2 regions of the Pelorhabdus sp. sgz311002 genome follow, and region 2 is predicted to be linked to the other one. Evidence: a T-box and tRNA genes for the amino acid it is inferred to sense, from the RefSeq annotation. Region 2 holds a T-box; the other holds one or more tRNA genes.
The links. The T-box of region 2 lies ahead of thrS (threonine--tRNA ligase). A T-box ahead of a tRNA ligase gene usually reads a tRNA of that ligase, here a tRNA-Thr.
Positions count from the first base shown of each region.

Region 1: it has a tRNA-Thr gene. The T-box ahead of thrS (threonine--tRNA ligase) is inferred to sense a tRNA for this amino acid. The anticodon was not compared.

Region 1 covers NZ_JBWBCL010000003.1:364,582-374,226, reverse strand. The annotation lists gene brxF (BREX-3 system P-loop-containing protein BrxF) at 1-55, shown strand, start outside; gene AC0NJP_RS07675 (NUDIX domain-containing protein) at 161-676, shown strand; gene AC0NJP_RS07670 (undecaprenyl-diphosphate phosphatase) at 721-1,503, shown strand; tRNA gene AC0NJP_RS07665 (tRNA-Thr) at 1,712-1,787, shown strand; tRNA gene AC0NJP_RS07660 (tRNA-Tyr) at 1,792-1,877, shown strand; tRNA gene AC0NJP_RS07655 (tRNA-Met) at 1,894-1,969, shown strand; tRNA gene AC0NJP_RS07650 (tRNA-Thr) at 1,981-2,056, shown strand; tRNA gene AC0NJP_RS07645 (tRNA-Met) at 2,070-2,146, shown strand; gene tuf (elongation factor Tu) at 2,271-3,473, shown strand; gene rpmG (50S ribosomal protein L33) at 3,696-3,845, shown strand; tRNA gene AC0NJP_RS07630 (tRNA-Trp) at 3,870-3,945, shown strand; gene secE (preprotein translocase subunit SecE) at 3,993-4,208, shown strand; gene nusG (transcription termination/antitermination protein NusG) at 4,241-4,771, shown strand; gene rplK (50S ribosomal protein L11) at 4,850-5,275, shown strand; gene rplA (50S ribosomal protein L1) at 5,329-6,033, shown strand; gene rplJ (50S ribosomal protein L10) at 6,204-6,728, shown strand; gene rplL (50S ribosomal protein L7/L12) at 6,789-7,160, shown strand; gene rpoB (DNA-directed RNA polymerase subunit beta) at 7,505-9,645, shown strand, end outside.
Region 2 covers NZ_JBWBCL010000012.1:87,501-97,145, reverse strand. The annotation lists gene thrS (threonine--tRNA ligase) at 1-1,102, opposite strand, end outside; T-box leader at 1,170-1,395, opposite strand; gene ytxC (sporulation protein YtxC) at 1,454-2,353, opposite strand; gene AC0NJP_RS15510 (GRAM domain-containing protein) at 2,431-2,769, opposite strand; gene AC0NJP_RS15505 (hypothetical protein) at 2,885-3,034, opposite strand; gene AC0NJP_RS15500 (CCA tRNA nucleotidyltransferase) at 3,134-4,627, opposite strand; gene AC0NJP_RS15495 (DedA family protein) at 4,706-5,299, opposite strand; gene AC0NJP_RS15490 (CHASE3 domain-containing protein) at 5,380-8,007, opposite strand; gene ald (alanine dehydrogenase) at 8,183-9,301, opposite strand; gene AC0NJP_RS15480 (sigma 54-interacting transcriptional regulator) at 9,527-9,645, shown strand, end outside.

The DNA of each region.
Region 1 (9,645 bases), on a different contig from region 2:
GCAGCTGAATAATCATTCTTTTGATGCCGCAAATCTTAGTATTATTGAATTGTAGTTTCCGGATTTTTGTAAAGAAGGGAAACGGCAAGAGATGCTTACATCTCCTGCCTTTTTTACTGTCTTTTTCTAAGGTTGATAAGAACATTCGGAGGTATTCGGTATGGTCCAACGCTATCATTTTTGCCCCTGGTGCGGCGGTTCGCTTCACTACCAGAAACAGCAAGAGCAAAATCGCCTTACCTGTGTACAGTGTGAAAAGATTTTTTATGAAAATCCGGTTGTTGGCGTAGCTGGTATCTTATTGAATGAGCAAGAACGAGTGCTCTTAGGGCGCCGCAGCCCTACTAGTACTTACGGTGGTCTTTGGTGCATACCTTGCGGTTATGTCGAATATGATGAAGAGGTACGCGCAGCTTTGCAGCGAGAATTTCTGGAAGAAACAGGGCTGGTTGTAAAGCCTGGCCAAGTATTTACGGCTTTGTCTAATTTTCATAATCCGGCGCAGCATACGGTAGGAATTTGGTTTTGGGTAGAAAAATGTAGTGGTTTAGAGCAAGCGGACGACGATTTGAGTGAAGTGGCTTATTTTTCGTTAGAGACCCTGCCGCCACTAGCATTTCCTACAGACCAACAGGTTCTTGCGATGCTGCTGAGTCAAAGCAAGCAAAATAAGTGAAAGTTTATAGTTGAATGTAGGGGGAAAAATCAATCGTGCATGATATGATAATAGCAGTTATTTTAGGTATTGTAGAAGGAATTACGGAGTTCTTACCGATTTCATCGACAGGACATATGATTTTAACCGGCCATTTACTCGATTTTGATGGACCAGAGGCCAGTGTTTTTGAGGTCTTTATTCAGCTTGGGGCGATACTCGCTGTTGTTATGATTTATCGCGATCAATTTCGGCAGATGCTCACAAAATCTCACGGCATAAGAAAAGGGTTGACTATACAGCATGTAGCAGCCGGTATTTTGCCGGTTATGGCTGTAGGGTATGTGGCCCATCACTTTATTAAAACGTACTTGTTTTCTACAGGCACAGTCATTATTGGCATGATTGTCGGCGCTTTATTTATGCTCTATGCGGAAAAACGCTCTGGCAGGCCTACTGTAACCAAAGCAGCAGATTTGACGATAAGACAGGCTATGGGAGTAGGGCTGTTTCAAATTTTAGCGCTTTGGCCGGGCTTTTCTCGCAGCGGCGCAACGATTGCCGGCGGCCTCTGTCTAGGTGTGAGTCGGATGGCTGCAGCAGAGTTTTCATTTATCATTGCTGTGCCGCTGATGATGGTTGCCTGCATTTATGACGTGCTCAAAGTATGGCAGTCTCTTTCGATGGAAAATATTCAGATGCTCGCAGTAGGCTTTGTTGTATCTTTTGTAGTTGCTTGGGCGGCCGTGCTGTGGCTGCTTAAGTTTTTGAACCGTTCTAGTTTAGCCGCTTTCGCCTACTATCGCTTTTTATTAGCCGCTGTGTCGACTTGGTATTTCTTTTTCTAATTTTTTTTCAAAAAAGGCTTTACAAGTCATTTTGAGTATGGTATTATTTATTCTTGTCGGGGCAAGCAAACGACGACAGCGAAAAACGGTTTTACAACACAAAATAAAGTTTTGAAAAAAACTTAAAAAAGGTGTTGACAAAGGAAACCGAAAGATGTATAATAAATCTTGTCGCTGAGAGCGAAAGCTTGAACGATGAACTGAAGATGCTGGTGTAGCTCAATAGGTAGAGCAGCTGACTTGTAATCAGCAGGTTGTGGGTTCAATTCCTATCACCAGCTCCAGCGTGGGTAGGTGGCCGAGTGGCTAAAGGCAGCAGACTGTAAATCTGCCTCTTAACGGATACGGTGGTTCGAATCCACCCCTGCCCACCACTTAAAATAATATCGTCGCGGGGTGGAGCAGCTGGCAGCTCGTCGGGCTCATAACCCGAAGGTCACAGGTTCAAGTCCTGTCCCCGCAACCATGAAGTTGACTGCTGGTGTAGCTCAGTCGGTAGAGCGTATCCTTGGTAAGGATAAGGTCACCGGTTCAATCCCGGTCATCAGCTCCAGATATATTTATTTGGCGGCGTAGCTCAGTTGGCTAGAGCATGCGGTTCATACCCGCAGTGTCCGGGGTTCAAATCCCTGCGCCGCCACCAAGTACACATAAAAATTCCCCGCTCAGTGCGGGGTTTTTAATTTATATTATACATAAAACGGCAGGAATTTATCAAGGATAGTAGAAAAGTAACAATATTACTTTTTAGGGGGCACAAAGAAACTATGGCTAAGAAAAAGTTTGAAAGAACAAAACCGCATGTTAACATTGGAACCATTGGACACGTTGACCATGGTAAAACATCCTTAACAGCAGCAATCACGATGACGCTGGCAAAAGCAGGCGGCGCAGAGTTCATGGCATATGACATGATCGATAAAGCTCCTGAAGAAAGAGAACGCGGCATCACAATCAACACAGCTCACGTAGAATATGAAACAGAAAAACGCCACTATGCCCACGTTGACTGCCCAGGCCATGCTGACTATGTAAAAAACATGATCACTGGCGCAGCGCAGATGGACGGAGCAATCTTGGTAGTAAGTGCAGCTGACGGCCCGATGCCTCAGACTCGCGAACATATCCTTCTTTCCCGTCAGGTAGGCGTACCTGCAATGGTCGTATTCTTGAACAAGATGGACCTTGTAGATGACGCAGAACTGATCGAACTCGTAGAAATGGAAGTTCGTGAACTTCTCTCCAGTTATGAATTCCCTGGCGATGACATCCCTGTAATCGCAGGTTCTGCAGTAAAAGCTCTGGAATGCGCTTGTGGCAAACGCGATTGCGAATGGTGCGGCAAAATCCATGAACTGATGGATGCAGTAGATGAATACATTCCTACCCCTGTTCGTGATACGGACAAAACGTTCTTAATGCCAGTCGAAGACGTGTTCACGATCACGGGTCGTGGCACAGTAGCAACAGGCCGTGTAGAACGTGGTGTAGTAAAAGTTGGCGATACAATTGAAATCGTCGGCATGCAGGAAAAAGCAAAATCTACGGTTGTAACAGGCGTAGAAATGTTCCGCAAACTTCTTGACAGCGCTGTAGCAGGCGACAACATCGGAGCACTGCTGCGTGGTGTTGAAAGAAAAGACATCGAACGTGGCCAAGTACTTGCAAAACCAGGTTCGATTAACCCTCATACGAAATATGCTGCTGAAGTATATGTACTGAGCAAAGAAGAAGGCGGCCGTCATACACCGTTCTTCAATGGTTACCGTCCACAGTTCTACTTCAGAACAACCGACGTAACTGGAGTTGTTACGCTTCCAGAAGGCGTAGAAATGGTAATGCCTGGCGACAACATTCGCATGAATATTGAACTTATTACCCCAATTGCAATGGAAGAAGGCCTTCGCTTTGCAATTCGTGAAGGCGGCCGTACGGTCGGCGCCGGTGTTGTTACTGCCATTAACGCGTAATAAATCGGACAAGACACGAAGCGGGGAAAGAGCCGCTTTGTGTCTTTCTTTTGCCTGGAAATAGTGCCGAGTGTATATTTTTGCTGAATTTGGCAATTGCTAAAGCAATAATTGCCTTCGCTTTCGCAAGAGGACTATTGACAGGCCATATGAATTATGCTAAATTATATTAGCGACATTTTGAAGTCTTATTCCATTTACTAGGTAAGAGAGGTGTAGAAGATGCGCAACGCAGTAACATTGGCCTGCACTGAATGCAAACAACGCAATTATCAGACCAATAAAAACAAGAAAAACGATCCGGATAGATTGGAACTGAACAAATACTGCAAGTTCTGTAAAAAACAGACTTTACACAAAGAAACAAAATAACTTATAATAGTTAGAGTGTTTAGTAGGGGTATAGCTCAATTGGTAGAGTAGCGGTCTCCAAAACCGTTGGTTGAGGGTTCAAGTCCTTCTGCCCCTGCCAAGTGTAATGCCGGATGTGTTAGGTAGTAAAGACGGGATGTGAATCATATGGCGATGCAAGAGGCGGCGGAGCCGCAAGGAGCTTCTCGTTTTAAAAAATTTTTAAGGGAAGTTAAGTCCGAACTTAAAAAAGTGTCGTGGCCCGATAAACAAGAACTTATTTCATATACAGGTATTGTATTTATTTCTGTTGTGGTAGTCGCTCTAGTTATTTGGGCGGTAGATAATGTTTTTAACGAAGTGCTGCGACTGATACTTAAGTAGGGGGTGGGGGACTGAATTGTCCCTTGGTAACGATGGAATCAGAAAAACATTGGTATGTCATTCATACTTATTCTGGCTATGAAAATAAAGTAATGGCCAATTTGGAACGAAAAGTTCACTCCATGGGAATGGAAAATGAGATTTATCGCATTCTTGTTCCGATGGAAGATGAAGTGGAAGTAAAAGACGGTCAGAAAAAGGTATCCAAGAAAAAAGTATTCCCAGGTTATGTACTTGTGGAAATGATCGTAACGGATCGCTCTTGGTATGTTGTCCGCAATACTCCAGGCGTTACCGGTTTTGTCGGTTCCGGAACCAAACCAATCCCTCTCAGCAACGCCGAAGTGAAGCATATCCTAAAATCAATGGGAATTGAAGAGCTTAAACCGAAACTCAATATAGAGTTGAATCAACGTGTGCGCATTACATCTGGCGCCTTTGAGAATTGGACTGCTACGGTGGTTGAAATTTACCCGGAACGTTCTAAGTTGAAACTGTTAGTTGATATGTTTGGACGTGAAACTCCGGTTGAATTAGACTATACACAAGTGGAAAAGCTGTAACAAGACGGCTTCGGCTGTTTTGCAAGTGGGAGGATCTTTGATCCGGTGACCACATTTGTTATGTAAGGAGGTGTAACCATGGCTAAAAAGGTAATTAAATTAGTAAAATTACAAGTTCCCGCAGCGAAAGCGACTCCGGCGCCTCCGGTTGGTCCTGCTCTCGGTCAAGCTGGTGTCAATATTATGGCGTTTGTTAAGGACTTTAATGAAAGAACAGCCAAACAGGCCGGTCTAATTATTCCGGTTGAAATTACTGTTTTTGAAGATAGATCCTTTACGTTTATTACAAAAACTCCTCCGGCCGCAATTCTGTTGAAGAAAGCAGCTGGTATTGAAACCGCTTCCGGTGAACCGAACAAGAAGAAAGTAGCCAAGGTTTCTCGTACGAAAGTTCGCGAAATCGCTGAAAGCAAAATGGCTGACTTAAATGCTGCCTCGATCGAAGCTGCAATGCGTATGATCGAAGGTACTGCCCGTAGCATGGGTATTGATATTATTGATTAATGTTTGGTGATTGTGGGAGGATTTTCCGCTAAAACCACAAGGAGGTAAAGCGAATGCCGAAATTTGGTAAAAAATATCAAGAAGCTGCTAAGCTGATTGATGAAACAAAAGTCTATGAAGTAGAAGAAGCTGTTGAATTAGCAAAGAAAACAGCAACAGCAAAATTTGACGAAACTGTTGAATTAGCTGTAAAACTCGGCGTAGATCCTAAATACGCTGATCAACAGGTCCGTGGCGCAGTTGTTCTGCCGCATGGTACTGGTAAAAGCAAACGCGTACTCGTTTTTGCAAAAGGCGAGAAAGCAAAAGAAGCTGAAGCTGCTGGCGCTGACTTTGTTGGAGCTGAAGAGCTTGTAGCTAAAATTCAAGGCGGCTGGGCTGATTTTGATGTAGCTGTAGCAACGCCTGATATGATGGGAACAGTTGGTCGACTTGGTAAAATCCTCGGACCTCGCGGTTTAATGCCGAATCCGAAGGTTGGCACAGTCACTTTAGATGTTACCCGAGCTATTAATGAAATTAAAGCTGGTAAAATCGAGTATCGTACCGATAAAGCCGGAAATATACATGCACCGATTGGCAAAGTTTCCTTTGACAATTCGAAACTTGTGGAAAATCTTACAACTCTCATTGATACACTGGTGAAAGTGAAACCAGCAGCTGCTAAAGGGCAGTACTTGCGGGCCATCACTCTCAGCACGACAATGGGTCCTGGCATTAAAGTCAACCCGCTGAAGGCTTCCGGCAAAAAAGAATAGTTCTCGATTGGCTGTAGACTGCAGGTCCTCTGAAATGAGGGTAATATTGCCTGCTGAGGCCGGAATCCGTAACGCTTAATTACGTAAGTTACGACCTCCGGATCTACGCCGAGAGGTCTTTTTGTTTGTCTTTTAAGGGTTGATTGATTATGAAGGAGGTGTACAGATAAGTGGCAGTAACAAATGAAAAAAAGCAAGTTGTAGCTGAACTGAAAGAAAAATTAGCCGCTACGAAAGGCGCCGTGTTAGTAAACTATCGCGGTTTGACTGTAGCTCAGGATACAAAGCTTCGTCGGAAATTCCGTGAAGCAGGTGTAGAATACTTTGTTGCTAAAAATACAATGCTTCGCTTGGCAGCAGCTGAAGCTGGCATTGAAGGTCTTGATTCTCATCTGGAAGGACCTAGCGCAATTGCAATTTCTACAACGGATCCTGTGGCTCCGGCTAAAGTCGTTGCTGAGTTTTTGAAAGAAAACAAAGTAATGGAAATCAAAGCCGGCCTTGTAGAAGGTCAGGTTATTGACGCAGCAGGCGTAAAAGCGCTGGCAGATCTTCCTTCTCGCGAAGTTCTTCTTTCTCGCGTTTTGGCTGGTATGCAATCGCCAATCGTTGGCTTTGTCAACGTACTTCAAGGCAGCATCCGCAATCTCGTGTATGCGCTTGAAGCCGTTCGTCAACAGAAAGAATCAGCTTAAGATTTCTTAAGCCGTAGTAAGTAAGTAAAAAAACAAAACAAATAACGGAGGGTTTTTATAATGACTAAAGAACAAATCATGGAAGCTATTGAATCTATGACAGTATTGGAACTGTCCGAGCTTGTTAAAGCTTTAGAAGAAAAATTCGGTGTATCCGCAGCTGCTCCTGTAGCTGTTGCAGCTGCTCCTGCAGCTGGCGGCGCTGCTGCTGCTGAAGAAAAAACTGAATTCGACGTAATTTTGGCTAGCGCTGGCGCTTCCAAAATCAACGTAATCAAAGTTGTTCGCGAAGTAACTGGTCTTGGCCTCAAAGAAGCTAAAGAATTAGTTGATGGCGCACCTAAAGCTATTAAAGAAAAAGTTGCTAAAGCTGACGCTGACGCTCTGAAAGCTAAATTAGAAGAAGCTGGCGCAACTGTAGAAGTTAAATAATTTTGCAAAAGTCAGACGCCCGGAATTCTGGGCGTCTAATTTTTTTCATAATTATCTTGACTAATTCAACAAAACGTGATAACATTTTAAATTGCGATACGTAAATGTATTTTATCAAGATTTACGTTGCGAAAATGTATAAATTTTATATTGGCAGGAAATAGTAATATGGTGGAAGCTAAAGAACATTTCACCAATTAAAACAAGCAAGGTCCTTATGATGAAAGTTGAACCTTGCTTCTTTTTCGTATTTCTTGTTCTTAAGGCAGGATGTAATTCTGATTCGGTCTTAAGGTGAAAGATTTGTATGTTGAGTCAAAAAGGGCTAAGGGGTGAAGGATTTCATGTTCAATCCTGTTCCGGTGGGCAAGAGAGAAAGGTACAGTTATGCAAAAATTAATGAAGTGCTGGATATGCCCAACCTGATCGAACTTCAGAAGAATTCTTACCAATGGTTTTTGCGCGAAGGTTTACAAGAAATTTTTCATGATGTATCACCAATTCAAGATTTTACGGGAAACCTCGTATTATCCTTTGAAAATTTCACCTTGGGCGAACCAAAGTATGATGTGGAAGAATGCAAGGAGCGCGACGTAACTTATTCAGCGCCGCTTCGAGTCAATGTTCGCCTAATCAATCGTGAAACAGGCGAAATTAAAGAACAAGAAGTATTTATGGGCGATTTTCCGCTGATGACCGAAACGGGTACATTTATTATCAATGGGGCGGAACGTGTTATTGTTAGTCAGCTCGTTCGTTCGCCTGGCGTTTATTATGGTGAAACCATTGACACAAGCGGTAAAAAACTCTACAACGCCACAGTCATTCCTAATCGCGGAGCTTGGCTGGAGTTTGAAACAGATGCAAATGACGTGCTTTCCGTGCGGGTGGACCGTACGCGTAAGCTTCCTGCGACGATTTTGATTAGAGCGCTCGGTTATACGTCCGGCGTAGCGATTAATGAACTTTTCTATGATGACGCGCGGATTCGCGCGACGCTTGAACGCGATAATACAGATTCCAAAGAAGAAGCTTTAGTCGAAATTTACAAGCGTCTCCGTCCTGGCGAACCGCCAACGGTAGAAAATGCAACACAGCTTTTGGAATCGCTTTTCTTTGATCCGAAGCGCTATGACTTAGCGACGGTCGGTCGTTATAAATTAACTAAGAAATTAGGCTGGCGCCGCCGGCTTTATGGGAAAACCCTATATGAACCACTTGTAGATCGCGCTAGCGGCGAAATTATTTTGCCTGCTGACACGATTATGGATGAGACTGCTTGTGATACAGTGGAAGAAAGCGGTATTTTTCACAGTGAAACGTTGGAAGGTCGCTTAGTTGAAGTGAAAATTAAGCAAAAAGACGGAACGCCACTGAAAGTAATCTGCAATACGGGGCTGCCTTATCAGCACCGTACGATTACGAAGGAAGATATTCTTGCTTCGATTAGCTATTTGCTCAATCTAATGGAAGGCGTTGGCACAACGGATGATATTGATCATCTGGGCAATCGTCGTCTCCGTTCGGTTGGTGAATTGCTGCAGAATCAGTTCCGCATTGGCTTGTCTCGTATGGAACGCGTTGTAAAAGAACGTATGACCATTCAAGACGTTGATGTGATTACGCCACAGGCTTTGATTAACATTCGACCTGTTGTAGCGGCAATTAAAGAATTTTTCGGTTCCAGCCAGTTGTCACAGTTTATGGATCAGACGAATCCACTGGCAGAACTTACCCATAAACGGCGTTTAAGCGCCTTGGGACCTGGCGGCTTAAGTCGTGAACGAGCTGGCTTTGAAGTCCGCGACGTTCACCATTCTCACTATGGTCGCATGTGTCCGATTGAAACGCCAGAAGGTCCGAATATCGGTCTGATTGGTTCTCTTTCTACGTTTGCCCGAATTAATGAATTCGGCTTTATTGAGACTCCCTACCGGAAAATCGATAAAGTAAATCGTAAAGTAACGGAAGATGTTTACTATCTGACTGCTGACGAAGAAGATGAAATGATTGTTGCTCAGGCCAACGAAGCGTTAGGCGACGATGGTTGGTTTAAAGAAGAAAGAGTAACAGCCCGTTCGAAACATGATACTCTCATTGTTCCGGCGGAAAAAGTAGATTATATGGACGTATCGCCAAAACAGGTGGTTTCCATTGCAACAGCGATGATCCCCTTCTTGGAAAATGATGATGCTAACCGTGCCTTAATGGGTGCGAACATGCAGCGTCAGGCTGTTCCTCTATTAAAAACTCAGGCGCCGCTTGTTGGTACTGGGATGGAGTATAAAGCAGCTTGTGACTCTGGTGTTTGCGTTCTGGCGAAACGGCCAGGCGTGATTGAACGTGTTACGGCCAATGAAGTTCATATTCGCACCGAAAGTGGCGCACTTGATACATACAAGCTCTTAAAGTATTTGCGTTCCAATCAGGGAACTTGTATCAATCAAAAGCCGATTGTATACCGCGGCGAAAAAGTAGTAAAAGG
Region 2 (9,645 bases):
CGCCGGAAAGCTCATGGCGATGAACCAGACCGAGTTCACAAGTGCGAAGCGGCAAGTCACGATAACTATGATGCTGCGTCCGATATACAAGAATACCACCAGGGCAGTTCATGGGTTTTACGGCATAGCCTTCCCCATCAATCTGCGTAAAGTACATATTTTCCCGATAGTGATCCCAGTGACCGGACTGCTGCCAAAGCGCCTGATTTAAGATGATCGGCGTTTTAATTTCCTGATAATCATATTCATTATGAATCTCACGCCAGAAAGTTTCCAATTCGTTGCGAATAATCATGCCATTGGGATGTAAGAACGGAAAGCCCGGACCCTCTTCTTGAATACTGAATAAATCAAGTTCCTTGCCAAGTTTACGATGATCCCGTTTGGCGGCTTCTTCGAGCATTGTCAGATAGGCGTCAAGTTCTGCTTTCTTTTCAAAAACAGTACCATAAATACGCTGCAACATTTTACGTTTTTCATCACCGCGCCAGTAAGCACCAGCCAAGCTCTGCAGCTTTACCGCTTTCAATCGGCCTGTAGAAGGCACATGGGGGCCAGCGCAAAGATCCACAAAATCCCCTTGACGATACAGTGAAATCTGTACATCAGGCGGTAAATCATTGATTAGTTCTAATTTATAGGTTTCGCCAAGCTCTTTAAAAATTTGAATCGCTTCTTTACGGCTTACGACTTGCCGCTCGATTGCTAAGTTTTCTTTAACAATCTTCTCCATCTCAGCCTGAATTTTGGCAAGATCTTCGGGCGTAAAGGTATGAGTTGTATCAAAATCATAATAAAAGCCATTAGCAATAGCTGGTCCAATACCAAGTTTTACATCAGGAAACAGGTGTTTTACCGCTTGTGCTAAAAGATGTGAGCCACTATGACGGAGTGCATCCTTGCCTGCCTGGTCTTCAAAGGTAAAAAACTCAATCTTGCCGCCTTTATCTAACTTATGCATTAAGTCCACAGTCTCACCATCAAGCTTGGCTACAAGAACTGCTTTTCCCAAGCCGCGGCTAATCGATTGGGCAGCCGCTAATACGGTTGTACCTGCTTCAAATTCTCTCGCTTGTCCATCTTTCAAAATGAGTTCAATCATTGTTTTTCTACCTCCTAATCAAATACCCTCAGAGACCTTCAGACAAAACAAAAAAACCCTCTATCCCTGTAGGGACGAGAGTTGTTGCCCGTGGTTCCACCCTGATTCTGCGTACCAAAACGCAGGCTCTTCGATTTTGTAACGAAAATCACTCGGCTTCTTATACTCGTTGGGTTCCAAGAAGCAGTTTAGAGGTGGTAATCGCCAAGAAGTCCTGCGAAGATGGTTTCAGCCAAGCCATCTCTCTCTGCACGCGGCGCTTTCTGTGATCATGTCCTCGTCATTACTATTCGTAGCTTTATACTGTAAATTCTAATTTAGTAATTATTATAAAACGCGTAGCCGCAAAAGTCAATGATTTCCCCTACTAGGACGACATAAACTGCAGCCATCACATAAAATCACTCTTCCCTCAAAAACACTTTGAATCGTACTAATAATTTCAAAATTAGCCAAAGCTCCGGCAAAGTGAACCATAACGGTGTATGGCGCGAGTGTCACCAATGCACTAATTAAAGCATCTTGATCGTTCATGGCGCCCGTGTCGCCAACCATATCCAAAAATGTTTCTTCTAAACTTTCGCCCGCTTCATTTAAAATCTGAAAATGCTGATTTTCTAGGACAATGACATGAATCTCTTCGTGTTTCGGCTGTTGGGATTCTACAAAGTACCTCAGTACGCGAATAAACTCCTGATATTCCAATTCCATCATAAAATCGTCCACCGTGCGGTCAATGACCTGAGCCAGCTTTTCGTAGTAAGACTTCAGACGAAAATGCATAAACCCTTCTAGAATTAAATCATGACCATACTCTAAGTACTCAGTCATTTTATCAGCAATATATTGAAACCGAACTGTAGAGGGATAGCTGGTATCGGCAGTCGTGGGGACTTCAATGCGCTTTAACACTTTTTGCAACAAACTTTGCCGTTCAGAACTGCTAAAATACTCATAGCGTCGTTCAATCATTCGCTGCAATAGCGGCTGTTCAGCAACTGTTACGATATATCTAGCCAAAAGCGCCGTAATTTCTTGTTTCACGAGCCGCTTTACCCGTTCATAGTTACGAAAAGACAATTCCCCTTCGTTGACATGACAGCTAATAAATTGATAGCTTCCTTTCACCTCATTATGGACAGCTACCTTATAACCTTTATAGGCTAAATTAGCACAGACTGCCTCAATTTCGACATTTAAGCTTCGATCACTATCATCAGAATGACGAAGCCCAATTGTCAGTAATTTCACCTCTGCCACCTCCTTCGCTGCTATTATTATATGTCTTTTGCCACGAATGCATACGAAGGAAGAAGGGTCTTTCTACTTTAAGCTTGTTGTTCGGTCTGCTGAATCGCCGCTTCAATAGCATCATACCAGGAATCGCGTTTTCCTATCCCTACGCGCCATACTACATCTTGAATACTACGAATTACTAATACATTAGGAATAATATAAAAAGTTTTTTCTTTTTGTAGTTCGGCAATATGATACAATGACAAATCTGTAGAAAATTTATTCTCAGCATTTTCCAATAAATATCCGACAAATACTAGCCGCTCTGTTGTTAAGTACATAGCACCGTTTAGGACGGAATCTTCTATCGTGAGGTTGCCCAGTCCCTTTTTTACAACCTTTTCACCTTCAAGCAACTTAAAAGAATACATATAAGCGCTCCTTTCTCCATTGACTTTCTATTTTATCATTAAATATATCTTCTTATTCTCTTCGATTTTAACAAAAAAACCGCCGCAAAGAAACCTTGCAGCGGTTTAAAAAATTTTATTTTCCTGATAACGCAGCAAGCTGCTGTACCAAAATATCCTCAAAGCGTTCTGTTTTCTTCTTTTTGCCACTTTCTAGGTTATGAGGAAGATTCGGCTTTTGAAATTCCACTTTCTGAATCGGCAATACTCTTACTAAAGCATCCATTCCTATCGCCCTCCTTGGCTAGGTAATAAATCCCTTTTTAATAGTATCGAAGTCCCAGAAAAAAACTTAAGCTTTTTTTAACCACTTTTTAACTATTTTTTAATTATTTTTCAATTTTTGTTTTAACAGCCATTTTTCCGCAGCCGCTAACAACACATTTTTTTCGTTCACAAGCTCACCGTCTTGAACACGCTGCAGCAATATTTTTAAGCAAGAACCGATTGACTGCGGCTCAGGCGCCCATTTGCAAATCTCTTTACCACGTATAACCAAATCACTCGTATGAACAGGCATCTTACAAGTAACCTCTTCTAGAACCGTCAAAAAATGCTTGGAAAAACTGGCCTGATCCTTGCTGCTCTTTCCTGTCGCTATCGCATCAGCAAAGCAAAGTTGCGCTAATTCTACAAAAGCTTGCTTCAACTCAGCTTGATCACGAAACCGTCCGCTGCGTGCCTCCTCTCGAAGCCAATGCACTAAACTGCGAGAATCATTTTCGACAACAGTACGATAAAAAATCACATGAAACCGCATATGCTTCTCTACCAGCCAAGAAATACGGACGACAAATTTAGGTGCAAACTCCAATCTAGTCAAAATAGCTTTCGCTATAGTAGCCCCCGCTTTATCGTGACCATAATCCGTAATTCGCCCTTCAGCTGTGATGCTTCTCACGCCAACGCTTCCTTTGGCAACATCATGAAGCAAGGCCGCCCAGCGTACCGTAATATCGGTGGATGAAGCAACGACAGCTGCCACCGTATGATACCATACATCAAAAGAATGGAATGCCGGATTCTGTGGGACTCCCAACAAATCTCTTAATTCAGGCAACAGCGCAATCTCATAGACTTGACCTTGCCGCTTGACTTGGCAAGTACACTGAGCCAAGCCGGAATGAACCAAATAATCAAGTCCCACTGCGACCTGACCAGATAGCAACAGCTTATTGATCTCCGCCTTCACGCGCTCTAATGATAACCCTTTCACACGTTCTAAACAACGAGTCATAGCCTCATACGTTTTATCTTCAAGGCGAAAACCTAATTGTGCCGCAAACCGACAGGCGCGAAACAGGCGCAAGGCATCTTCTTGAAACCGTTTTACGGGATCTCCTACCGTTCGCAGTAGTGCCAAGTCCAAATCGTTTCGACCGCCAAAATAGTCAATAATTTTGCCGGTCCTAGTAAGAGCCATAGCATTGATTGTAAAATCACGCCTTGCTAAATCCTCTTGTAGTGATTCTGTATACCTTACAGTTTCCGGACGATGGGCATCGTCGCCGTAGCACTCTGTGCGAAAAGTAGCAACTTCCCACGTTTTATGTTCAAATACCAAAGCAACAACACCGAAATTCGCCCCAAGTTTTTCAACAATCCGCCAGCCCTTGCGACGGCAAAGCGTCAGCACTTCCTCCGGCTGAGCATTTGTAGCCACATCAAAATCCTTTGGCACAATGCCAAGCAAAAGATCACGTACAGCGCCACCGACAATATAGGCAGCAAAACCAGCCTCTGACAAGCTTTCAACTATAGTTAAAGCCTCTGATGGTATTTGGGCTGGCGAAATAACAGAAACATCTGCAAAGCCCATCGGCTGTACCTCCTTTTTCAAAAGGATGTGCTGAATAAGAAAAAAGGAACCATTTAAATGGCCCCTAAAAACGTCCTATTATGCTGATTTCTTTTTAAAATACCAGAAAGCGGCAATCGCGACAAGGGCAATTGCTGTAATTACACTGGCTTGATGACCATAGCGATTCATAATTTCCCAATTGTAGCCAAGCATCTTACCAATATAAATGAGCGCCACTGTCCAAGGAAAAGAACCGACTACCGTATAAATAACAAATTTGACAAAGGGAACCTGGGCAAACCCGGCTGGTAATGAAATAAAGGTTCTTACTACAGGCATCAGTCTAGCAAAAAATACTGCAGCCAGACCATAACGGTCAAACCAGCGTTGCGCTTGGTCCAAACGCTTCGGTGTAACGAAAAAGTATTTTCCATAGCGAAACACAAAAGGCCGTCCGCCATAATAGCCAATACCGTAAGAAACAATCGAGCCAGCCAAACCGCCTAAAACACCGTATATGGTAGCAGGCCAAAACTCTAATCGACCTAAATAGACCAAATATCCGGCAAAACCAAAAATTAACTCGCTGGGTATCGGAATATTGGCACTTTCCAAAGCCATTCCAAGAAAAATAGCCCAATAACCCCAAATATCAATAAAATAAGTTACCGATGAAAAGAACTGTTCCACTCACTCAACTCCTAACAAAACTTAGACAATCATCACAAGAATTGTATCATAGGATCGAGAGGTGTGTAAATAAATTCACTCTAAGTCAAATTTTTAATAATCAACACTTCATTACCGCGTTGACTATAAAGTACTTTATCGGTCCAAGCCGCCATAATTCCTAAACCACGGCCACATTCCGCATCTAGTTTTGTTTCAAACAGCTCTGGGCTGGACTGATTGCCAAGTGATTCTATTGCTGCATTACCAAGAAAACCAGGGCCATCATCTTTCACTCGTATCACGAGACGCTGGCCAATCTTCTGGATCGTAACTTTTACTTTTGTACCATAGGCCAGCGCATTATTGAGCGCTTCACCAAGCACAATTTCGAGCTTAGGCCCCTCGTTTCCCGCCAACTTATATAGACTTTTTTTCACTTGATCGCGACGCAAGGCCGTATACTCATCGTTAGAAAAATTAAAATACTGCTTTTTCTCAGGCCAAGCTCTAACTTCAATACATAAAGCGGAGCAATCATCAAAACGTTGTCCATCCTGACTCAGTCGTTTTAAAGCTTCAACCGTTTCAGAAAACTGGCATATGCCGTTAAAAAAGGAATCTGGCAGTCGTTCATAAATTCCATCAGTCATAAAATAGAACAGATCACCATGCTGCAAAGGAATTGTGACAAATTCAAAATCAGGATCATTAGTAATCCCAAGATACAAGCCACGTAAAGGCATTAACCCGATATCCGATTGCGTACAAGCAATAATATAATTGATTCCCCCTGTGATATAAGTGAGGGTTTGTTTGGCAAAATCAAAAGTAAAGGCAATCATGGCTACAAAAGCATTTTCCGGGAAGTATTCTAGACAATACCGATTCAGTTCCAAAAAAGCAGTCGGCGTCCATCCCTGCTCTTTTTCCATCGTTTCATTTAACAAACTGCTGATTGACGCAGTATGAAGCGCCGTAGCAATTCCGTGTCCTGTCACATCAATGATATAACCATGCAATTGCTGCTTTGATCGCGACCATTTATACCCATAATAATCGCCGCTAACAAAATGAAGCGGTTGAAAAACGGTTCGAATCGCTACTAGCTCATTGTTAGATTCTGCTGGCAACAACGATTTTTGCATAGTTCCCGCCAGCTCTAATTCTCCCTGTAGAATCGCTTGCAATTTTTGCTGTTCTGTTACATCGCGATAAGAGATCAAAATAAGGCGTTTCCCACTATATTCAACTAAAGAAGCAACCCGCTCCAACTGAATTTTACTGCCATCTTTACGACGGCATGAGCGAATCGCAGCAGGGAGTCCGCCAAAACGAGCTAACATAGCCACAAGACTTTGGAGAGAATCTTCACTAATCATAAGTAAATCAGATAGAGGCATTGACAAAAGTTCTTCCCGCTCATAACCAAATACACGGAGTGAAGCATTATTGGCTTCCGTAATGATCTTGGAATTAAAATCTACAACAAGAACCGCTTCCGACGATTGCATCATAAGCGCCTCATAGCGGCGGCGATTTTCTTCCACTTCCGCCGTTATCCGCCTTTGCTCCGTAATATCAGTAATTAAAGTAGCCACATAATAAGGTTCAGGGCTATAGGCGGAAATTTGATAGCATTTGTCACCCACTTCCAAAATCCGCTCAAAACTCAAACTTGTCGGCTGCAAAACTTGCGAACCATACTCTTTCAAGCAATCAAAAACCAGCTTCAGTTCATTGCAAGATACCTCGGAAATTTTTCGTCCGCTCCAAGAAAAGCCTGGCACGAGGCGACAAAATTGTTCAATAAAAGAATGGTTTACATCGAGAATCTCTCCGTCAATCACTGCTCCATCGCGATCTAACAAAAGCTTACAATAGATAAACGCCTTTTTCATATGATCGAAGAGACCACGGTAGCGATTTTCACTCACCAGGAGCGCTTGATGATTTTCCAAAAGCAAGTCCTCTGCTGCCTGACGTTCACTCACTTCTTCTTCAAGCATGGCATTCATATCAGATAAAGCAATGGTTCGCTCATAGACTTTTCGTTCTAAACCTTCATTTAACTCTTTTAACGTGTCTTCCTTGCGCTTTCTCGCCTTTAGGTCCAGCACTAAAGCTGGAATAATAACAGCAAGCAGCCCCAGACTTAAAAAACCTCCAGCAATTAACATCTGTCGCAAGCGATTCTTACTTTCTTCCAAAATCAAAGATCGATCAGCTAGTACTTGCCGTTGATCAGCCGTAATGGATTGCAAAATGGCGCGCATTTCATCCATCTGCCGCTTCCGCTCAAACATTATATCATTATCAGGTACTTTACCTGGCAAAAGTATTTTCTGATTCCACTCTGTTTCCAGTCTTTCTAGTTTTGCAATACGACTCTGCAACAAAGGGTCGTCTATCACAAGATTTTTTATATCCATTAAATGCTCTTCAAATTCAGCTTTTCCTTGTTGATAAGGGCTTAAAAAAAGCGGTTCCTCCGTCACTATGTAGCCGCGAATTCCTGTTTCCATATTGATTAGGCTCACCAACAGCCCATCAGTGCGCTGCATAATTTGATAAGTATGTCGATTGCAGTCAAGTATTTTCGACTCTTCTTGACTATTGTGATAGGCATAACCGATCATAACTACAATCGAAAAAATAACACCAGCAAAACCAATATAAAGTTTTCGCACAACCGATGTATTGACAACAATATAGCGAAATGGCGACATACAAGCCCCTCCTCTAAAGCTATTTTTCGCTATATCTAGGAAAAAACCTCTTTATTATACAAGATTCTACAAACAAGAAAAACTGTCAGCTAGAATGCCTTAAAAGACGCGGCAATACTAGGCTGACAGCTCTTTATCAAAATTTCTACATCATGAAGACACTACCTTAACCAAGTTAACCAAGAACTTCTGCCAACGAAAAATAAGGGAGATTCAACCCCTTAGCCACTGCTTCATAGGTGACTTTTCCTTGATAAACATTGAGTCCTTTCGCTAAAAAAGCATCCGCTTTTAGCGCCTGCTCTAATCCTTTACCAGCAATAGATAAAGCAAAAGGTAAGGTAGCATTTGTCAAAGCTAAAGTCGATGTTCTGGCCACAGCGCCCGGCATATTCGCCACAGAATAATGTAAAACGCCATGTTTACTATATACGGGCTCGCTATGGGTCGTCACCCTGTCAATTGTAGCAATCGATCCGCCTTGATCAATTGCCACATCAACAATCACAGATCCTTCGGCCATTGTCTGAACCATTTCTTCGCTAACGAGTTTCGGCGCTTTAGCACCAGGAATCAATACGGCCCCAACGAGAAGATCAGCCTGTTTCACCCACTGAGCAATGTTATAGCTATTTGACATAACAGTAACAACTCGACTGCCGAAAATATCATCAAGATAGCGGAGGCGATCTAGCGAGCGATCAATGATTGTTACTTTAGCTCCCATACCAACGGCAATTTTTGCCGCATTCGTACCAACAATCCCGCCGCCGATAATCACAACTTGGCCAGGGGCCACACCAGCTACCCCGCCTAATAAAAGCCCTTTACCGCCATAGTGTTTTTCTAAAAATTGCGCACCGACTTGAATCGACATCCGTCCAGCAATTTCGCTCATTGGTGATAACAGCGGCAGCGTACGATTAGCTCCCTCAATGGTCTCATAGGCGACTCCAGCAACTTTTTTTGCCAATAATGCTCGCGTCAATTCTGGTTCTGGCGCCAAATGAAGGTACGTATAAAGGATCTGCCCTTCATGAAAGAGCTCATATTCCGGTGCTAAAGGTTCCTTAACTTTAATAATCATTTCCGCATCATCAAAAAGCTGCTGTTTATTCTTATAAATAACAGCGCCAGCTTTTACATATTCTTCGTCGGCAAACCCGCTGCCGACTCCTGCACTTACTTCCACTAATACTTTGTGGCCAGCTTCCCGCAGCGCTACCGCTCCTGCTGGCGTCAAGCCCACGCGATTTTCATTATTCTTGATTTCTTTTGCTACTCCAATGATCATCGTAAAACCTCCCTTATGATTAAAACGTCAAGCTCCCCATCTACCTATATTAAATATTTGCAAAAACCATGCCAAAAAAAGTAGCCGTTTCTAATAGATAAAAAAAGCCTTTGTAAGGAAAAGTTTCCAGACTCCGGAACTAAAAAATTCCACTGGAATTTTTAGTTTCCAAAAAGGACTTTTGCTATGATTTAGCCAATTAGCACCTTAACGTAAAAGAAAAGAGTGATATCCTTGCGCTTAAAGCTGCCAAATATCGACCGTGTCGGCTTGATTCTTGATTTATCGCGTTGTCTCGCCAAAGAGCATATCAATATCATTTCCATGGAAGTTGAATTAAAAAC